Regions from separate parts of the Rothia sp. HMSC075F09 genome, predicted to be linked through region 2. Evidence: riboswitches for the same ligand, from Rfam matches in the RefSeq annotation. Region 2 holds a riboswitch; the other holds the start of a gene.
The links. A riboswitch is a leader RNA that binds a small molecule or an ion and turns the genes downstream of it on or off. The one in region 2 is predicted to bind thiamine pyrophosphate.
Positions count from the first base shown of each region.

Region 1: another riboswitch for thiamine pyrophosphate. It lies ahead of HMPREF2749_RS00400 (bifunctional hydroxymethylpyrimidine kinase/phosphomethylpyrimidine kinase); the one in region 2 lies ahead of HMPREF2749_RS07605 (ECF transporter S component).

Region 1 is NZ_KV801763.1:5,348-14,228, forward strand. It holds gene HMPREF2749_RS00390 (ABC transporter transmembrane domain-containing protein) at 1-1,143, shown strand, start outside; gene HMPREF2749_RS00395 (ABC transporter ATP-binding protein) at 1,145-2,893, shown strand; TPP riboswitch at 3,104-3,302, shown strand; gene HMPREF2749_RS00400 (bifunctional hydroxymethylpyrimidine kinase/phosphomethylpyrimidine kinase) at 3,294-5,051, shown strand; gene HMPREF2749_RS00410 (DUF1275 family protein) at 5,866-6,333, opposite strand; gene HMPREF2749_RS00415 (slipin family protein) at 6,448-7,221, opposite strand; gene HMPREF2749_RS00420 (transposase) at 7,520-8,362, opposite strand; gene HMPREF2749_RS00425 (nitric-oxide reductase large subunit) at 8,365-8,881, opposite strand, start outside.
Region 2 is NZ_KV801798.1:26,234-35,114, forward strand. It holds gene dcd (dCTP deaminase) at 140-739, shown strand; gene HMPREF2749_RS07590 (septin family protein) at 870-2,201, shown strand; gene HMPREF2749_RS07595 (MFS transporter) at 2,365-3,801, opposite strand; gene HMPREF2749_RS07600 (DUF4235 domain-containing protein) at 3,962-4,195, opposite strand; TPP riboswitch at 4,463-4,563, shown strand; gene HMPREF2749_RS07605 (ECF transporter S component) at 4,622-5,254, shown strand; gene HMPREF2749_RS07610 (ABC transporter ATP-binding protein) at 5,357-6,973, shown strand; gene HMPREF2749_RS07615 (energy-coupling factor transporter transmembrane component T family protein) at 6,970-7,767, shown strand; gene HMPREF2749_RS07620 (aminotransferase class IV) at 8,065-8,881, shown strand, end outside.

The DNA.
Region 1 (8,881 bases), on a different contig from region 2:
ATCGCCACCGGTCTGCGCACCATCGCCGGCCTCGGCGCCGAAGAGCAGATGCGTGAACGCTACCACCGCGGCACCGACGAAGTTTTCGACAGCTACATGCGCTACGAAAAGACGCACCGCTGGATGTTCCTCATCCGCGCGCTGCTCGGCGGTGCCGTGACCCTGCTCGGCATCGGCTTTGCCCTCACCGGCCACGTCGAAAACGGCCGCTGGGTATCCGACACACCCGCCGCGTCCCTGGTGACCGTCGCCTCCATTATCGCGATGATGGGCGGCCCCATCTGGATTACCCAGAACTTCCTCACCGCATGGCGATACGCCAAGATTGCGCTCGCCAAGGTCGCCCGTCTCGAAGGTCACGCGGGCGTACGCCAGGGCGTGCTGAAGAGCCCGCGCACCGACGAAGAAATGGCGCAGCTGGCACGCGCCGAACAGGCAGTCGAGGCGAGCACCCTGAAGGTGCCCGTACCCGTTGCCCCCGCCGGTGCAAGCAACCCGCGCATCGTGTACGTCAATCCGCGCGACTACAACCTCACCGCGCAAGACTACGCCGAGGCGCTCGCCCGCACCCTACGCCGCGGGGGAGAGGACCTCAAGGACGCCTCCGGCCGCCGCGTGCTGCTGAGCGAACCCAACCCCATGATTTTTGCGGGAACCCTGCAGGAGCACCTGCGCCTGGGCACCGTGCCGAACCCCGACGAGGAGCTGGCACAGGCGAAGGATGAGGAACTGCTGAAGATTACCGACTCCCGCGAAATCGCCTACCGGCTGGGCGGACGCAACCCCGAAGACTACTTCGCCGCCCGCATCACCAGCGAAGGCGCGAACCTCTCCGGTGGTCAGCGTCAGCGTCTGGCGCTCGCCCGCGCACTCGCACAGGACGCGCAGGTGCTCATCCTGACCGAGCCGCTGAACTCCGTGGACGAACCCAGCCAGCGCTACATCTACGATGCGATGGAAACCCAGATCGGTAGCGACCGCCTGCCCGTCGGCTACCCCGGCCTGCTACAGGATTTGGAGCAGGTCTACGTTGTCTCCACGACCGCGGAGACGACCCGCCGCATGGAACGCGACGGCTACCCGGAAACCGCTCAGTCTGAAACTGCTCAGACCGAAACCACTCAGAATCAGGAGGTGAACTAGCATGGCAAAGCAGCTCCCCATCGAAACCCCCGCCTACGTGGCACGCCGCATGTGGAACTACCTCGCAGTGCATAAGGGACGAGCCCTCTACACCTTCGTCATTTACATGGTCAGCACCCTCATGGGTGCGGTGGTGCCCCTGCAGATTGGTGCCACCGTGGACGACGTGGTGGCGGGCAAGTTTTCCAGCTACCCGTGGCAGCCGATTCTGATTATCCTGGCGGCGTTCATCGTGCAGGCGATAACCCTCATGGTCTCCTCGTACAGTGCGGCCCGACTGGGTGCGCTCGTCACCCGTGATGCCAACCAGGACACCCTCGACGGCACCCTCGACCTGGATGCACGCACCGTGGAAGAAGCCGGCAGCGGCGACCTGCTCACCCGCGTGACCGACGACCTGTCCTCGGCAGCAAACGCTGTCAGCACAGACCTTCTCGGTGCAATCTACGTGGTCCTGTACTTCCTGGTTTCCACGATCTCCCTGGCGTTTGTGAGCCCCGCAATGGGTCTGATTATGCTGCCCATGATTGCCGGTCTTGCCCTCATCATGTCGAAGATGCTACCGCTCATGGCGGCACGCAACCAGACCGCCCAGGAGCGCGTGAGCGACCTCAACAGCGTGCTGACCGAGAACATTCGCGGCACCTCCACGATCCGTGAGCTGGGCGTTCACACCGCCCGCGAAGACGCCTTCGCCGGTGAGAACAAGCGCCAGTTTGCCGCGCAGTTGGGCATGGTGCGCATCCGCCAGCTGTACTTCACCGTGGACGCTATTAACGCCTGGATCCCGACGGTTCTGTGCATGCTCTGGGGCGCCGCCTGCGTGGCTCTCGGCTGGGCTTCCTGGGGCGCCGTAGCGACCGCCTCGGTCATGGTTTTCAGCCTGCGAATCCTCGCCGACATGCTGAACCACCACGTCAGCAGCCTGCGCATCATGCTCGTGAACATGGGCCGCGTGTTCGGTGTGGTCTCCCTGGCGAAGAAGCAGCGTGAGGCGCGTGCACAGCACCGTGCCGAAGCGTTCGCCGCCGTCTCGGATGAAGCCGTGAAGGACCCGCAGTACGCCATTGACTGCACCGACGTCTCCTACGGCTACTCGCCCGACGCCCTCGTTCTGGAAGGTATCAACCTGAAGATTCGCCGCGGTGAGGCGCTCGCCCTGGTGGGCCGTTCCGGTTCGGGTAAGACCACCCTGGCTCGTCTGATTGGTGGTTCGCTGACCGCCCTGGACGGCACCATCACCGTGATGGGTCGCCCGGTCGGTCACGGCGACTTCCCGACCGATGCCGCCGCCGACGGCCGCCCGCGCCTGCTGGTCTGCACCCAGGAAGCGCACGTCTTCTTCGGTACTCTCGCCGATAACTTTACGGTGGTCGTGCCGGATGCAACCGTCGAGCAGATGGGCGAGGCACTGGACGCTATCGGTGCCCGCTGGTGGCGCGACCTGCCGCAGGGCATGGATACTGTCGTGAGCGGCGCGGATTCGCCGCTGACCCGCGACCAGATTCAGCAGCTGGCGCTGGCACGTATTGTGCTTGCTGACCCGCACGCCGTGATTCTGGACGAGTCCACCACCCAGCTGGAGCTCGCGGACGCAACCGAGTCCCTGAGCGCCGTGCTGGCGAACCGTGCGGTGCTGATCATTTCGCACGATGCGCGTATCGCCTCGCTGGCTGACCGCGCGGTCCTGCTGCACGAGGGTAGGATCATTGCGGAGGGTTCACCGGCAGAGATTTTCGCCCTGACCTAAACCCGGCTGATAGTGCCCGGCTGATAGTGCCCGGTACCGTGTGAAGCGGTGCCGGGCACTACGTGTTTAACGGGTGGTTTCCGTACAAGGGTGCACTGAAATCGGCGGCGGGAGCACTCGCAAGAGTGCAAGACTCAAACGAAAATTTCGGAGAGATTCACTTGTTACCCGCAGAACTTTTAGCTACGGAGAATCATTGTGATAACCTGGCAGAGCGATATGGGGTGCCTTGAGACGCCCGCGACCCGCTAACCCGCCCAACTGACCGCCCAACGAAGGGCTACGGCACAGCGAAGAGCTACAGCACAGCGGGCGCACGAAACGGCGTAATAACACTCAAGGCTGAGAGAATCACCCATTGAACCTGCTCTAGTTCGAACTAGCGAAGGGATTATCGATCATGGCAGAGCAGCCTACCGCGCCCTCGTGCGCACCCACCTCCAACCCCTCGACCCTCTCCAACCCTGCACCCGGCGCGAGCGCCTCCGGAGCATCCGGGGTACCCCAGACAGCTCGGGTGCCGAGGGTTCTCTCCATTGCGGGAACCGACCCCTCCGGCGGTGCAGGTATCCAGGCGGACCTCAAGTCCATTGCCGCATCCGGCGGTTACGGCATGTGTGTGACCACCTCACTGGTCGCCCAAAACACGTGCGGGGTTCGTGAAGTATTCACCCCGCCCCTGGAATTTTTGACCGCGCAGCTTGCCGCCGTTTTTGATGACGTCACGGTTGACGCCGTGAAAATCGGCATGCTCGGCGACGCAGACACGATTCGCACCGTCCGCACCTGGCTGAGCGAGCATCCCGTGCCCGTGGTCGTGCTCGACCCGGTCATGATTGCTTCCAGCGGTGACCGCCTGCTGCAGGCGGAAGCGGAGCAGGCGCTGCGCGACCTCGTGCCGCTCGTGAATGTGATTACCCCGAACATTCCGGAGCTCGCCGTGCTCTGTGAGAAGGAGCCCGCTCAGACTTTCGATGAGGCGCATGAGCAGGCGGCGAACCTTGCGGCGGCGACCGGAACCACCGTGATTGTGAAGGGCGGCCACCTGTGCGGTCAGGACGCCGGTAACACCGCGGTCTTCCCGGACGGCACCTGCGCGCACGTGCGCACCCCGCGCCTGGACAGCCGCAATACGCACGGCACCGGATGCTCCCTGTCCTCATCGCTGGCAACCCGCCTGGGAGTGGAGCTGCTCCAGCACGCCGAAGTCGCAGAACACACCGCAGGCCAGCAGAGCGTTCTGACCAGCGAAGACACCCACCGCGCCCTGCAGTGGAGCACCCGCTGGCTCCACGAATCCATTGCCGCAGGTGCCGGTCTGCAGGTCGGCTCCGGTGAGGGCCACGGCCCGGTGGACCACGCCGCCCGTGCCCGCCGTCTGGAGGCTGCCGCCTCCGCGTACCCGTGGCATCACCTGCTCGCCACCACCGACTCTGAGGGCAATACTCTGGACGGCACCAGCCCGGAGCGTCTGCTGCCGGTCAGCCCCGTACCCGCCGGTGAAGCCGTCGTAAAGCCCGCCGGTCCCTGGACCGCCGCCCTCTGGGCAGCCGGTGGCGAAACCTGGCACCAGATCCTGGACCTGCCTTTCGTACGCGCCCTCGGTGACGGCACCCTCGACGAGGACCTGTTCGCCTTCTACCTGGACCAGGACGCCCTCTACCTGCGTGATTATTCGCGTGCGCTCGCGACTCTCTCGGCGCGTGCTGACACCGCTGAGGCGCAGGTGCACTGGGCAGCTGGCGCGCATGAGGCGATTGCCGCCGAATCGCAGCTGCACGAGGGCTGGCTGGCTAACCGTGCGCGTCTGGGTGGGCCCTCGCCGATTACGATGGGGTACACGAATTTCCTGCGTGCCTCCGCTGCCGGTGATGATTACGTGGTCGGTGCCGCGGCAATCCTGCCCTGCTACTGGCTGTACGAAGAGGTGGGCGCTGTGCTCTCCTCGCAGAATCACGCGGACCACCCGTACGCGGAGTGGCTGAGCATGTACGGTGGCGAAGAGTTCGCCGCGGATGTGGCACGTAGCCTCGCGGAGGTGGAGCGTGCGTTCGAGGCGGCTTCACCGGCTCAGCGTGTGCGTGCGGCGCAGGCGTACCTGTCGGCGTGCGTGTACGAGCGTGAGTTCTTTGACCAGGCACACCGAGCATTGCGTTAGTTTGCCGGGCGCTGCGCTAGATGATAGGCGCCGATTTTTGGGCTGAATACCGCCCCGGCATGGCGTGAGATGGGTGATTGATGCTTCACTCAAGCTACCGCAGGTTCGGGAGCCTTGCCGGTTATGCTTAAGGCGTCGGTGAAAACCGTTAGCGGCAGGATTCCGGCCCTCACCCAACTGGCTGATGTACCTGCCGCGCCCGCACCTCTACGGCGTGTAACCGACCAGTTTGGCCCGTCGCAACCACCTCATCCAACCCCCGCGGCGGGCCAAACGCCTTCCTTCTCGCTTTCGCGAAGAATGTTCGGCATAGAAATATCCCGTGCAGATACTCTCATCTGCACGGGATATTTCTATATGTCTAACCATTGCGAATCAGCCGCCGCGGCTAGTGCATCAGGCTAGTACATCAGGGAAGGGGAGCTGGATTAGCTCTGAGCCTCAGCTTCGTTATCCGCATCTTCATTTTTCTCGGCCCGGAACCCCACCCAGAACGCTCCAACTGCCAAACACCCGACAAACCACAGAGAGATACTACCTACCAGATGATCTAGGAGAGCCATCGCAATCACACCGGCGACAAATCCCCCGACCACCAGGGAGTAATCTAAAGCCGTCATCAGAGCACGTCTGCGGGTGCGGCGTCCTTCGTCCTCAGGCAGGGCGGGGGAGGTATCCGCTGACGGGTGACGAGCCTCAACACGCCTTCTAACAACACGCTCCCTCCGGGTGCTGCAAGCATTAGCTATAGCACGGGTATAGAGGGCACCGGCCGTGTACCAGGCGCTTAACATTTTGCGCCAATTTCCGCTGGTCATAAACAGGGAAAACGGTTCTCACCAATACGGGTGTCTGCAAGTGCATGAATGAGCAGGCCAATAGTGAACGCTAACGCCCCCACCTGAACCCCGTGCTCGCTCACCCGGTGAATCAGAGGAGTCACAAAACAGACGAGGAGGAAGGGCACCAGAGTAAAAATACGCCAGTGTTTCAGGTGTGCCCTCTGCCCCAAAAGATCGTGCAGAAGATGACCGCCCAGGTACCCCAGGCTAAAGAAAATCACTGAGAGCCAACGCAGGTGAATAGCGTGCTGCGAACTGTGACTCATATCAGCAATGAGAAGGATAAAATTACCGGTCTGCGTGGCAACCAAAGCTTTGTAATGAATATGAGAGAAAACATCTACCGCTCCACCCAGGGATGCTAAGAGAAGCGCCATAATCCGCCCGTAGCGGCGCGGAGTTGGAATCCTGGAAAGAAAAAGTGCAAAGCGGGCAGTCATCGTGGTCCTCGGTGGTGAAAAAAGATCCGGGCATGCAAAAACCTCGAGCACCTATGGTACTCGAGGTTTTTGCGATAGGCACGTAGGTGCCTCAGAAGATGCAAGGTCTACAGTCTACTTGCTTTCACCCTTGAGCGCACCCACAAGCGGACCGATCACGTCCATGGGCAGCGGGAAGACCACGGTCGAGTTCTGGTCGGCACCCAGCTCCAGCAGGGTCTGCAGGTAACGCAGCTGCAGGGAGGCGGGGGACTGGCTCAGAATGTCGGATGCTTCCTTCAGCTCGCTGGAGGCCTCCAGCTCACCGCGTGCCGAAATGATCTTTGCGCGGCGCTCACGCTCAGCCTCAGCCTCGCGAGCCATGGCGCGCTGCATAGCCTCGGGAATCTCAACGTCCTTAATTTCGACGAGCTCCACCTGAATACCCCACGGCTCGGTGCGGGAGCCGATGATGGAGCGCAGGTCCTCGTTCAGGTCTTCGCGGTGTGCGAGCAGGGTGTCCAGGTCAACGCGGCCGAGCAGAGAACGCAGGGTGGTCTGCGCAATCTGGCTGGTGGCAATGGGGTAGTTCTCGACCTCAAGCACGGCATTCTTGGCGTTGGTCACGCGGAAGAGGACCACGGCGTTCACGCGGGCGGGAACGTTGTCCTTAGTGATGACTTCCTGCGGGGGAATGGTCAGGGTGATAACACGCATGTCAACGCGCTGCAGGGAATCAACCAGGGGGAATACGACGTTCAGGCCGGGCTTCAGCTCCGAACGCAGGTGGCCGAAACGGAAGGAGATGCCACGCTCGTATTCGGGGATGACGCGGAACATACGAATCAGAATAAAAAGAACAATGACGGCAACTGGGATGAGGATAGTTGCCAGAGTGACGGGATCCATGGTTTTCCTTCACAAGTATTGGGGGAGGACGGTATGTGTGCCCACCTGCCCGCGCCTCGTACGGTGCAGGTAGTAAGGGTGTAGGTAGTGGGTGTTGCCCGGTACCGGGCTGTGTGGGGAGTTTGGGAGGGGAATTTTCCGTCCCGGCGCACGTCGCGGCGGGTCGGCGCCTCGGCGGTACCCCGCATGGAAACCTCACAAGAGGAATAAAAGAGAATTCCACGCAGGGTAGCCGCCGAAGCTAACAGACGGGACCAGCCAGCCGGTCAGCCGCCGGAACGGAAAAACTTGTGCAGCGCTACTTCTTCGCCATCTGCTCTGCCAGCTTTTCAGCCGCCTCAACCTCAGCCAGGTTCTGCTCCTGCAGGACCTCGTTCGTGGTCTTGTGCAGTCGCTTCACCGAGGTGCCGGTACCGCTCCATGCGGGGCGGTCCGGGTCGAGGACAGAGGTACGAACCGGCAGGGTTGCATCCGCAATCATCTGCTTGCGGGTCTGCTCGGTACGGCGCTTACGCTCATTCGACACGCCACCCCACTTTGCCGCGAAACGGTCCATCTTCACGTTCACCGATTCGTCAGCGGTGGATGCGTGAATATGCTTCGGATCGTTCTCGAAGTTCGCGGGGGAACGCATGAGCTTCACAGCCAGCGGGTAGGTCAGCGACAGGCAGACCACCGCGGCGGCACCCTCCACCAGAAGCTCCAGCGGGGAGTGCCAGACGATGGCGGCACCAATCAGGATGACCACGCCCAGCAGCGAGACAGCAACCGCCAGCCCGCGGTGGAAACGACCCGACTCGGAGTAGGGCCATTCATCCACTTCGCGGGTGAGCTCGCGGCCGTTCGCAGAGACGGTGCAACTGTCCTTAATCGGGCAGGTGTTGCACACGCTGGGCGTGGCGCGGTAACGCATCACTCGGTTATCCGAGTCGAATGCGGTCGCCCACAGCCACTGGTCTTCGGGGCAGAGCCACGCGTCGCTCTCTTGGTGGTAGGTGAACCCGAAGGTTCGCGCCGCCACCATGCGCTGGCTGGTGCGCTTGGCGAGAATATCGAAGCCCCAACCCACGGCGACCAGGCCGAGCGCGTACACGCAGGCCAGCCACACGAGGAAAGAAACTCCAGCAATCTGCTCAGGCATGGTTAGCCTCGACGATCGCTACGGTAGGGGCTGGTCTGCTCGGGCAGCTCCTCGGCAGCCTTAGCGCCGGCGAACTCTGCGATGCGAGCGTCCTCAACCACCTCGTACAGCGGCGGTTCGGGCAGCTCCAGGACGGTTTCCTTAGCGTTCTTGGAGAAGATCTCCTTGATACCCAGCAGCGCCAGCTTAATCAGCGGGATAATGCCGACCAGGAAGATCACGTCACCGGGCATACGCATCCAACCCATCACGGCGGAAGCACCGTCGTGAATGAACGCGAAGGAACGAGCCTCGTAGTAGCCTTCACCCACGGACTTGTACAGCTGAGCAATACCCAGCGGCAGCAGCGAGATGAAGGACATCCACAGCAGACCAATGTTCAGGGTCCAGAAGGAGAACTTCAGACCCTTCTCAGGCCACTTGTCCTCAGGGATCAGGTAGCGCAGACCAAACACCGCGAACGCGATTGCGAGCATACCGTACACACCCATCATGGATGCGTGTGCGTGGTTTGCGGTC
Region 2 (8,881 bases):
ATCGCGCCTGCTTGTCGAGGGCGAAATGTGTTGCGGCTGTTTGTGTGCCGGGCGCAGGGGTTGAAATGTGATGTAGGCCTGTGTGCTGGGGCTGGTGGATGCCTGCACGTGGGTGGTGTTTGCCAGGTATCCTTTAAACGTGCTTATTTCAGATCGCGATATTCGTCAAGAGATTGCTGATGGGCGCATCGTTCTTGATCCGTTCGATGAGTCGATGATTCAGCCTGCAAGTGTGGACGTGAGGATTGATCGTTTCTTCCGTCTGTTCGATAACCATAAGTACCCGCATATTGATCCTGCTCAGCCGCAGGAGGATTTGACGCGCCTGGTTGAGGTGGCTCCTGATGAGCCGTTTATTCTGCATCCGGGTGAGTTTGTGTTGGGTTCTACGTATGAGAAGGTGACGTTGCCTGATGATGTGGCTGCCCGCCTGGAGGGTAAGTCGTCGCTGGGTCGTTTGGGTCTTCTGACTCACTCTACGGCTGGTTTTATTGATCCTGGTTTTTCGGGGCATGTGACGCTTGAGTTGTCGAATATGGCGACTTTGCCGATTATGTTGTGGCCGGGTTCTAAGGTTGGTCAGTTGTGTTTCTTCCGTTTGAGTAGCCCGACTGAGCATCCGTATGGTTCTGGTGCGTATGGTAACCGTTACCAGGGTCAGCGTGGCCCGACTGCTTCGCGTAGTTATTTGAATTTTCATCAGACGATGATTCCTGCGGATGGTTCTGTGGAGTCTTAGTCTTTCCCGCTTTGGGGTGCGGGCGTGCAGGCTGTGTGTTTGTGCGCCCGCGTTGGGCGGTTTTTCGCCTGTTGTGCTCGTGCGTTCACTCGCGTGCGGGTTTTTATCTCTCACTCTCTAAGGATTTTTGATGAATCTGAAGCCTGTTGTTCTGCGTGTTGCTGGCGCGGAAGTTTCTTTGTATCTGATTGATATGTCGGACTCTTTTGTGGAGCGTTTTAAGAAGGCGTGGGAGCCTCTTGCTCCGGAGTTTTTTGATACTCCTGATGAGGCGTATGCTTCGTTGTCTCGTTTTGATCAGGTGATGTTGGTTCATGCGCCGACTGATGAGTCGGTGATGGATTTGGCGAATCCGTTGATGGGTTCGTTTGATAAGGTTTCGACGCTGCGTGTGGCTGATGATGATTCGGGTATGCAGGATCTGACGAGCCGTATTACGTTGGCGATGATTGAGCAGCTGGTTGGTCGTGGTGTGATGCTGCATGCGGCTGTTATTGGTGACCCTGAGTCGAAGCGCGCTGTTGCGCTGGTGGGTGTTTCTGGTAGCGGTAAGACGACTGCGTCGCGTTTCTTGGGTTCGAAGTTTGCGTACCTGACTGATGAGACTGCGATTATTTCGGATGAGGGCGTTGTGTCGCCGTATCCGAAGCCGTTGTCTGTGATTGTTGACCCGAATGCGCCGAAGGATCAGCAGAACCCGGTGGATTTGGGCCTGAACGTGGTTGATCGTGATGACCTCAGCTATGAGCTGTCGCGTATTGTGTTCATTTCTCGTGATGAGTCGGCTTCGGAGCCGTATTTTGAGCGTGTTCCGCTGCACGAGGCTCTGGTGTTCTTGAGTGAGCAGAGCTCGGGTCTGGCGCGTCACCCTGAGGGTGTTGTGTCGCTGGCTAAGCTGGTGGAGCGTTGCGGTGGCGTGTGGCGCCTGGTGTACTCGGAGGTTGAGGATACTTTGCCGCTGGTTCAGGATCTGCTGAATGGCGGTGAGCTGCCGAATGCTGATGAGGTTGAGAGCCTGGAGAAGTACACGGTTGAGGATCACCTGCCGGGTGTGTTCTTGAACGGTACGATTGCGGTTTCTCGTATGCCGGGTACTTCGGGTGTGCGTGTGGGTGAGGACGGCCCGTTCTTGCTGCTGTGTGACACTGAGCTGAATGAGCTGTCTGATTTTGCGGCTGAGTGCTGGCTGCAGGCTGAGGGCGACATTTCGTACGATGACCTGTTTGCGCGTCTGGCTGAGATCTTTGAGGGTCTGCCTGCGGAGGCGTATGACGAGAACCTGAGCGCTCTGGCGGCTGGTTCGATGCTGTGGGTTCGTGTGATTGATGATCCGCTGATTGATGACGCGACCTGGGCTCAGCTGACCAGCGATGAGGTTCTTGATGAGGAGGAGCAGCAGATTGCGCTGGATTCCTCTGAGGACGCTGTTTCTGATGATGAGGACGACGTGGTGGAGGACTAGCCGCCGCGGCTCTCCGCTGATGAGCACCGCCGAATAAGCACTGCTTAAGCACGAAGGAGGGGCGGGTAGAAGATGATCTTCTACCCGCCCCTCCTGTTGCGTTCGCGAGGTTGCGTTTGCGGGGTGCGGAGAGCTTAGCCCCGCGCAGCCTTACTGAGCCGCTTTACTGGCCAGCCTTGTCGCGGCGCTTCTGTTCACGCTTCTGCTCGCGGCGAGCCGCACGCATACGCAGCGGACCGGGCGCCTTCACCGGCAGCAGCAGGAGCAGACCCGCCACCACAACAATCAGAATACCGAGCACACCCCAAATCTGCGCGCCCATGATGCTCACGCACAGACCGAACAGCATCGGCGCCAGGAAGCTGGTGGCACGACCGGTGGTCGAGTACAGACCGAACAGCTCACCCTCAGTGCCGGGGTCCGCCAGACGCGCCAGGAAGGTGCGGGACGCCGACTGCGCCGGACCCACGAACAGGCACAGCAGCAGGGCGCATACCCAGAACACGCCCGGTTCGGGGAAGAACATCAGCGGGGTAGCCGCCAAGATAATGCCGACCAGCGAGATAACAATAATCGCCTTCGGGCCCAGGTAGTCATCCAGGTAGCCGCCCAGGATCGCGCCAGCCGCCGCGACAGCGCTACCGGCAATACCGAACAGGATCACCTCGGAAGTGCTGAAACCGAACGTGCCCGCCGCAAGAATACCGCCGAACGTAAAAATACCGGACAGACCATCACGGAACACCGCCGAAGCAATCAGGAACCACAGGGTCTGCGGGGACGTCATCTTCAGCCGCTTAATGGTGCGCCACAGCGCCTTGTAGGAGGCGAGCAGACCGCCCTGACGAGCAGGGGAGAAACGCTCCAGACCCAGCTCCAGGAAACGTAGCTCGCGGGTGGGTAGCACCTCCGGCAGGAAGCGCTCGCGGGTGCGCATACGCACCAGCAGGGGCACACAGAAGATGAGGCACCATGCGGCGGCGAACAGTGCAACCGCACGGATATTCAGGGCGTTCTCGGTGGTCAGGCCGAGCACCTCGGGGGTAAGCACAAAACCCCACAGCACCACAGCCAGCGCCAGGATGCCGCCAATGTAGCCGGCAGCCCATCCAGCGCCCGAAATCTTACCGATATTGTCCGGGTTAGAGATGCGCGGCAGCACGGCGTTATAGTTCACGTACGCGAACTCGCTGAACACGCTCGCTGCAGAAATCAGGGCGACACCCAGCCACAGGTACTGCGGGGTGGGAGCCACGAAGAAGCACGCCGCCATCGAAGCGACCAGCAGTAGCGTGTTCACGCCGAGCCAGAAGATGCCGCGGCCAGACTTGTCGTTACGCTGACCGGTCACCGGCGCCAGAATCGCAATGAGGAACCCTGCAATGGTCAGACCCAGAGACAGCGCCGAGGAGGTCTCTTCGGGAGTGCCGAAATAGCTACTGGTCAGGTACACGGTGAAGATGAAGGTCATCATAATCGAGTCGAAGCTCGACGAACCAACATCCCACATGACCCAGGACGCGACCGAACGGCGGCTGTTCGCGTGGTCAACGACCCTACGCGGAGCCTTCGTCTTACGGCGGGGAGAAGAAATAGTCATAGTTGTGCTTTCGGATGCCGAGGTGGCGCTTCAGCGTAGCGGCGGCGTGAAACCGGCTGAAGTGGGGCGGGCGTGCTGAAGATGGAACACCAGGCGGTACGTACCGAGTGGAGATACGTACCGCCTAGTTCATGAACTTTCGCGCGGAAGGCGCAAAGTCTTAGTTGAAGAAACGACGCTGCAGGCGAGCAATACCGAAGCTCACTACAGCACCGACGACGGAGGTCAGAACGGTCCAGAGGATGACCTGACGCAGGGTGTCTTCAGAGTCGTGGGAAATGGCGGGAGGCTGGTTGCCGGTAGCCTTGGTCCAGGCTGCGCCCAGACCCTTACCAACCAGGGCAGTAGCGCCCATGTTGATACCCGCAATGGCAAGCTTAGCGACGGGGTTCATGTGTATCTCCTTAGCTGTATACGATGCGGCGTCCTGCCCGTGAACCCCTTCGGGGTTGGGTGAGAAAAGAGCGCCACTCCCTAGCGTATAGGGTTTAAGGCGTTCGTGCCGCCTTGGAGCCGCTCCGTCCCAAAATTGTACACCGTGCAATTCTGTAATGTGGGCAGAAGAAGAAAACAAAAAGCGGCAAATTGGCACGAACAGCCAGACACGCCTACAATCGAACCTGGGCTTCCACCTGCACCACAACGGTACGGACAAGGAAGCCCACAACGACAGGGGAGCGCCACCGAGGCGCTGAGAGTGCTAAGCAGACCCTCGAACCTGATCCGGTTAGTACCGGCGTAGGGAGTCGAATTTCTTCTCAATGCCCTCGTCCAATCAGAGGGCGAGGACATTCCCCTTCCAACGACGGAAGGATCACCAATGTCACAGAACGCAACCCCCGCCTCCCAGGCATCTAGCCAGGCAGAATCGAAGAAGCCGAACCTGCGCTGGCGAGTCAACGAAATCGTTATCGCCGCAGTTATCGCAGTAGCCTGCGCCGTCATCTTCTGGATCTGGGACATCGCAGTCGGCCCCGCCGCCAAAACTGCACTCGTAGCAGCACCCGAATTCCGCCCCATCGTCGCCGGCGCATGGCTGCTTGGCGGCACCCTCAGCGGCCTGCTCATCCGCAAGCCCGGTGCGGCACTCTTCGGTGAAATCGTCGCAGCATTCATCTCCGTGCTCTTCACCGGCGGCGCGTGGAGTGGTGAAATCCTGATTGCCGGCTTCTTCCAGGGCGTTGGCGCTGAAATCGCCTTCGCAATCTTCCGCTACCGTCGCTGGGACGCATTCGTAGCAGTCTTCGCCGGTGCGCTCAGCGGCCTGTTCATGGGTGTTAACGAAATCTTCATCTACTACCCCGACATGGAACCGGTCAAGGCAATCATCTACGTAGCGTGCGCCGTCATCTCCGGCGCAGTGATCGCAGGCTTCCTCGCATGGATTCTCGTGCAGAACCTCGCCAAGACCGGTGTGCTCTCCTCGCTGGCATCCGGCAAGACCCGCCGCTAACCACCAGCAACTATCCACCGGCTAGTCACTCACCACGAGTCACTCACCACGAGTCATCACTCGGCACACTACAGCAGCCACACAAAAGGCTAAGGAACCATCATGGAAGCAACACCGCGCGGGGCGCGCATCGAGCTCAACAACTTCAGCTGGCACCACCCCGGCCGCCCAGAACCCGTCATCAGCGGACTCAACCTCACCATCAACCCCGGTGAAAAAGTCCTGCTGCTGGGCACCTCCGGCGCCGGCAAATCGACGCTCCTGCACGCCATCGCCGGTGTGCTCCACGATGACGACGGCGAATCCGCCGGCGGCACCATCACCATCAACGGGCAAGCACCCGCCGAAGCGCGCGGCACCGCAGGCATGATGCAGCAGGACCCCGAATCCTCCATCGTCATGGCAACCGTCGGCAACGACGTCGCCTTCGGCCCCGAAAACCTGCGCGTACCCCGCGAAGAAATCTGGGACCGCGTCACCGAAGCCCTCACCGCAGTAGGGCTCAACCACCTGCCCCTCGACCACCCCAGCAGCGCACTATCCGGCGGGCAGAAACAGCGCCTCGGCCTGGCGGGCATCCTCTCGATGCACCCCGGCGCCATGATCCTCGACGAACCCACCGCCAACCTAGACCCCTCCGGCGTGCAGGAGGTGCGCGACAGCATCCTTTCCGCCGCGGAGGCGACTGGCGCGACCCTGCTCGTCGTAGAACACCGCGTGAGCATCTGGGCGCCGCACATGGACCGCATTATCGTGCTCGGCGAAGGCGGCACCATCACCCACGACGGCGCACCCGACACCGTGCTCACCGAAGCACGCCAAGAACTCATCGACGCGGGCGTGTGGGTACCCAACTACGTGCCGCGCGCGCCGCAGAACGGTGATATTGCGGGCGGCGACGTTGCGGGCAATAGCGAGCACGGCGAAGCGCTACTGCGCGCCGAAAACCTCAGCATCACCCGCGCACAACCCACCCCCAAACAACGACGCGCCCGCCGACGCACCATCAAACGCCTCGGCGACACCCCCGCACCTGCACCGGTTGACCTGCCCGTACTTCGCGGCGGCATCAACCTCACCCTGCACGCCGGCGAACACCTCAGCGTGCTCGGCCCCAACGGCGCCGGCAAATCAACCCTAGCCCTCACCCTCGCAGGGCTCCTCACCGCGCCCGACGGCACCCTCACCGCCACCGACGCGCTGCGTAACCACGGCGGTCAGACTGCACACTGGGACGTGCCCACCTGGACCCCCGCCCAAATGCTCAGCCGCATCGGCTACGTCTTCCAAGAACCCGAATACCAATTCATCCGCGGAACCGTACGCGAAGAACTCGAACTCGGCCCCCGCCGACTCGCCGCACTCACCCGCAACCCCCTCAACGAAGACGAGCTCGCCGCCCGCACCAATGACCTAGCTGCCCGCCTACGCCTCACCCACCTACTCGACGCGAACCCCTTCACCCTCTCCGGCGGCGAAAAACGCAGGCTCTCCGTCGCCTCCGCACTCGCCACCGCACCCAAAATCCTCATCCTCGACGAACCCACCTTCGGCCAAGACGCACGAACCTGGGCAGAACTCGTCGACCTCATCCGCGAACTACTCGCAGGCGGCACCGCCATCATCTCCATCACCCACGACGAAGACTACACCGCCGCACTCGGCGGCAACCACATCACCCTACCCGCCCTCACCACCCCCGGAAAGGAGAACGCATGAACACCGACTTCTTCGGCACCATCGACCGAACCAGCTACTTCAGCAACCTCAACGCCGGCGTAAAACTCATCGTCTCCTTCACCCTCATCATCGCCGCACTCATCGTGCGCGACCCCCTCACCTCCGGAATCCTCTTCGCCCTCGAACTCCTCGGATTCATCCTCGTCGGATTCCGACCCGTCAACGTCCTCACCCGCTTCTGGCCCATCCTCATCGCCGTCATCACCACCGGCTGGTCTGTCGCCATGCTCAGCGCCAAAACCGGCGACGTGATCCTCAACCTCGGCTTCAACACCATCACCACCGACTCCGCAGCCGTCGGCGCAGCCATGATGATCCGCTCCCTCGCCATGGTCCTACCCACCCTCGCATTCGTACTCACCACCGACCCGACCGACCTCGGCGACTCCCTCGCACAAACCTTCAAACTACCCTCCCGGTTCGTGCTCGCCACCGTCGCCGCACTCCGCCTCGTCGGCATCCTCTTCGCCGAATGGAACGCCCTCGGCCAAGCACGACGCGCCCGCGGACTCGGCGCAGGCCAATCCCTCATTGGGCGTGCACAAACTTTTGGTGGGCAAAGCTTCGCCCTGCTCGTGCAGGCTATCCGCCGCGGCTCCCGCCTCGCCATCACCATGGAGGCGCGCGGCTTCGGCGCGGGCGAACGCACCTGGGCTCGTGTGCCGTCCTATTCGCCGCGTGATGTGCATGTGAGCATTGCTGCCGCCGTCATTATCGCTGTTGCGTACGGTGCATCTATTGCGGCGGGTACGATTCAGTTCCTCTGGGCCTAGACCGTTCCGTTTCTGGTTTCGCTTTCGTGGTTCCGCTTGGGAAGCGGTATTCGCCCTCGTTCCTACAGGGAACCCGTCCTCGCTTCGCTTCGGGCACCCTGATGTCACTACGGACGATACCGTCTTCCCGCGCTGGGACACGGGTAGGGAGGCGCCCGCACTCTTCCTTCGCTGCGGAGAGCGTCCGGGCTGACACCCTGAGGGCGCTTCCGGAAAATGCGGCTACACCCGCTACTACTGAACAGGAAGGTACGGCACCTCCTGCCTACGGTTCGGCTGCGAACGTACAATAAGACTATGTCTAGTACCGTAATTCTTCTGAACGAGCAGAACCCGCAGGGCATCTTCGTTGACCCGTCCGTGCCCCTCATCAGCGTTGATGATCAGGGCTTCACCCGCGGCGACGGCGTCTTCGAGACTATGCTGTCCGTCAATCGTCGCGTGCGTAAGCTCGGCATGCACCTATCCCGCCTCGAATCCTCGGCGCGTATGCTGGATCTGCCCGACCCGGAACCCGAGATTCTGCGTTCGGCGGTGGAGCGCCTCATGCGTGAGGCGACCGCCGGTGCCGAGACTGCGCTGGGTGAAGAGCACATCGTGAAAATCATTATTTCGCGCGGCCCCACCCAGGCGGTGACCTCCATGCAGCCGGGCCCGTACACGCTGATTATGGCGTCGCCGGTGCCCGCCTCCATCGTGAAGCGCCGCACCGAGGGCGTGAAGGCGATGCTGCTGCCGCGCGGCCACGAGCCGATGGACAACAGCGCCTACCCGTGGCTTCTGGCGGGTGCGAAGACCCTCTCCTACGCGGTGAACATGGCGGTCCTGCGGTACGTTCAGGAGCGCGGCGCGGATGACGCAATCTTCATCACTGACGAGCGTCGCGTGCTGGAGGGTGCCACCTCTTCGGTGCTGGTTGCCAAGATTGAGGACGGCAAGAAGGTGCTGTATACGCCCGAGCCGAGCCACGGCATCCTTCCCGGCACCACGCAGGGCGCTGTGTTCGAGGCGGCACGCCAGGCCGGCTGGGAGCTGGGCTTCGGTCCGCTCTACCCGCAGGATTTGTTTGAGTCGGACGGCGTGTGGTTGGCGTCGTCGGTGCGTCTGATTGCGC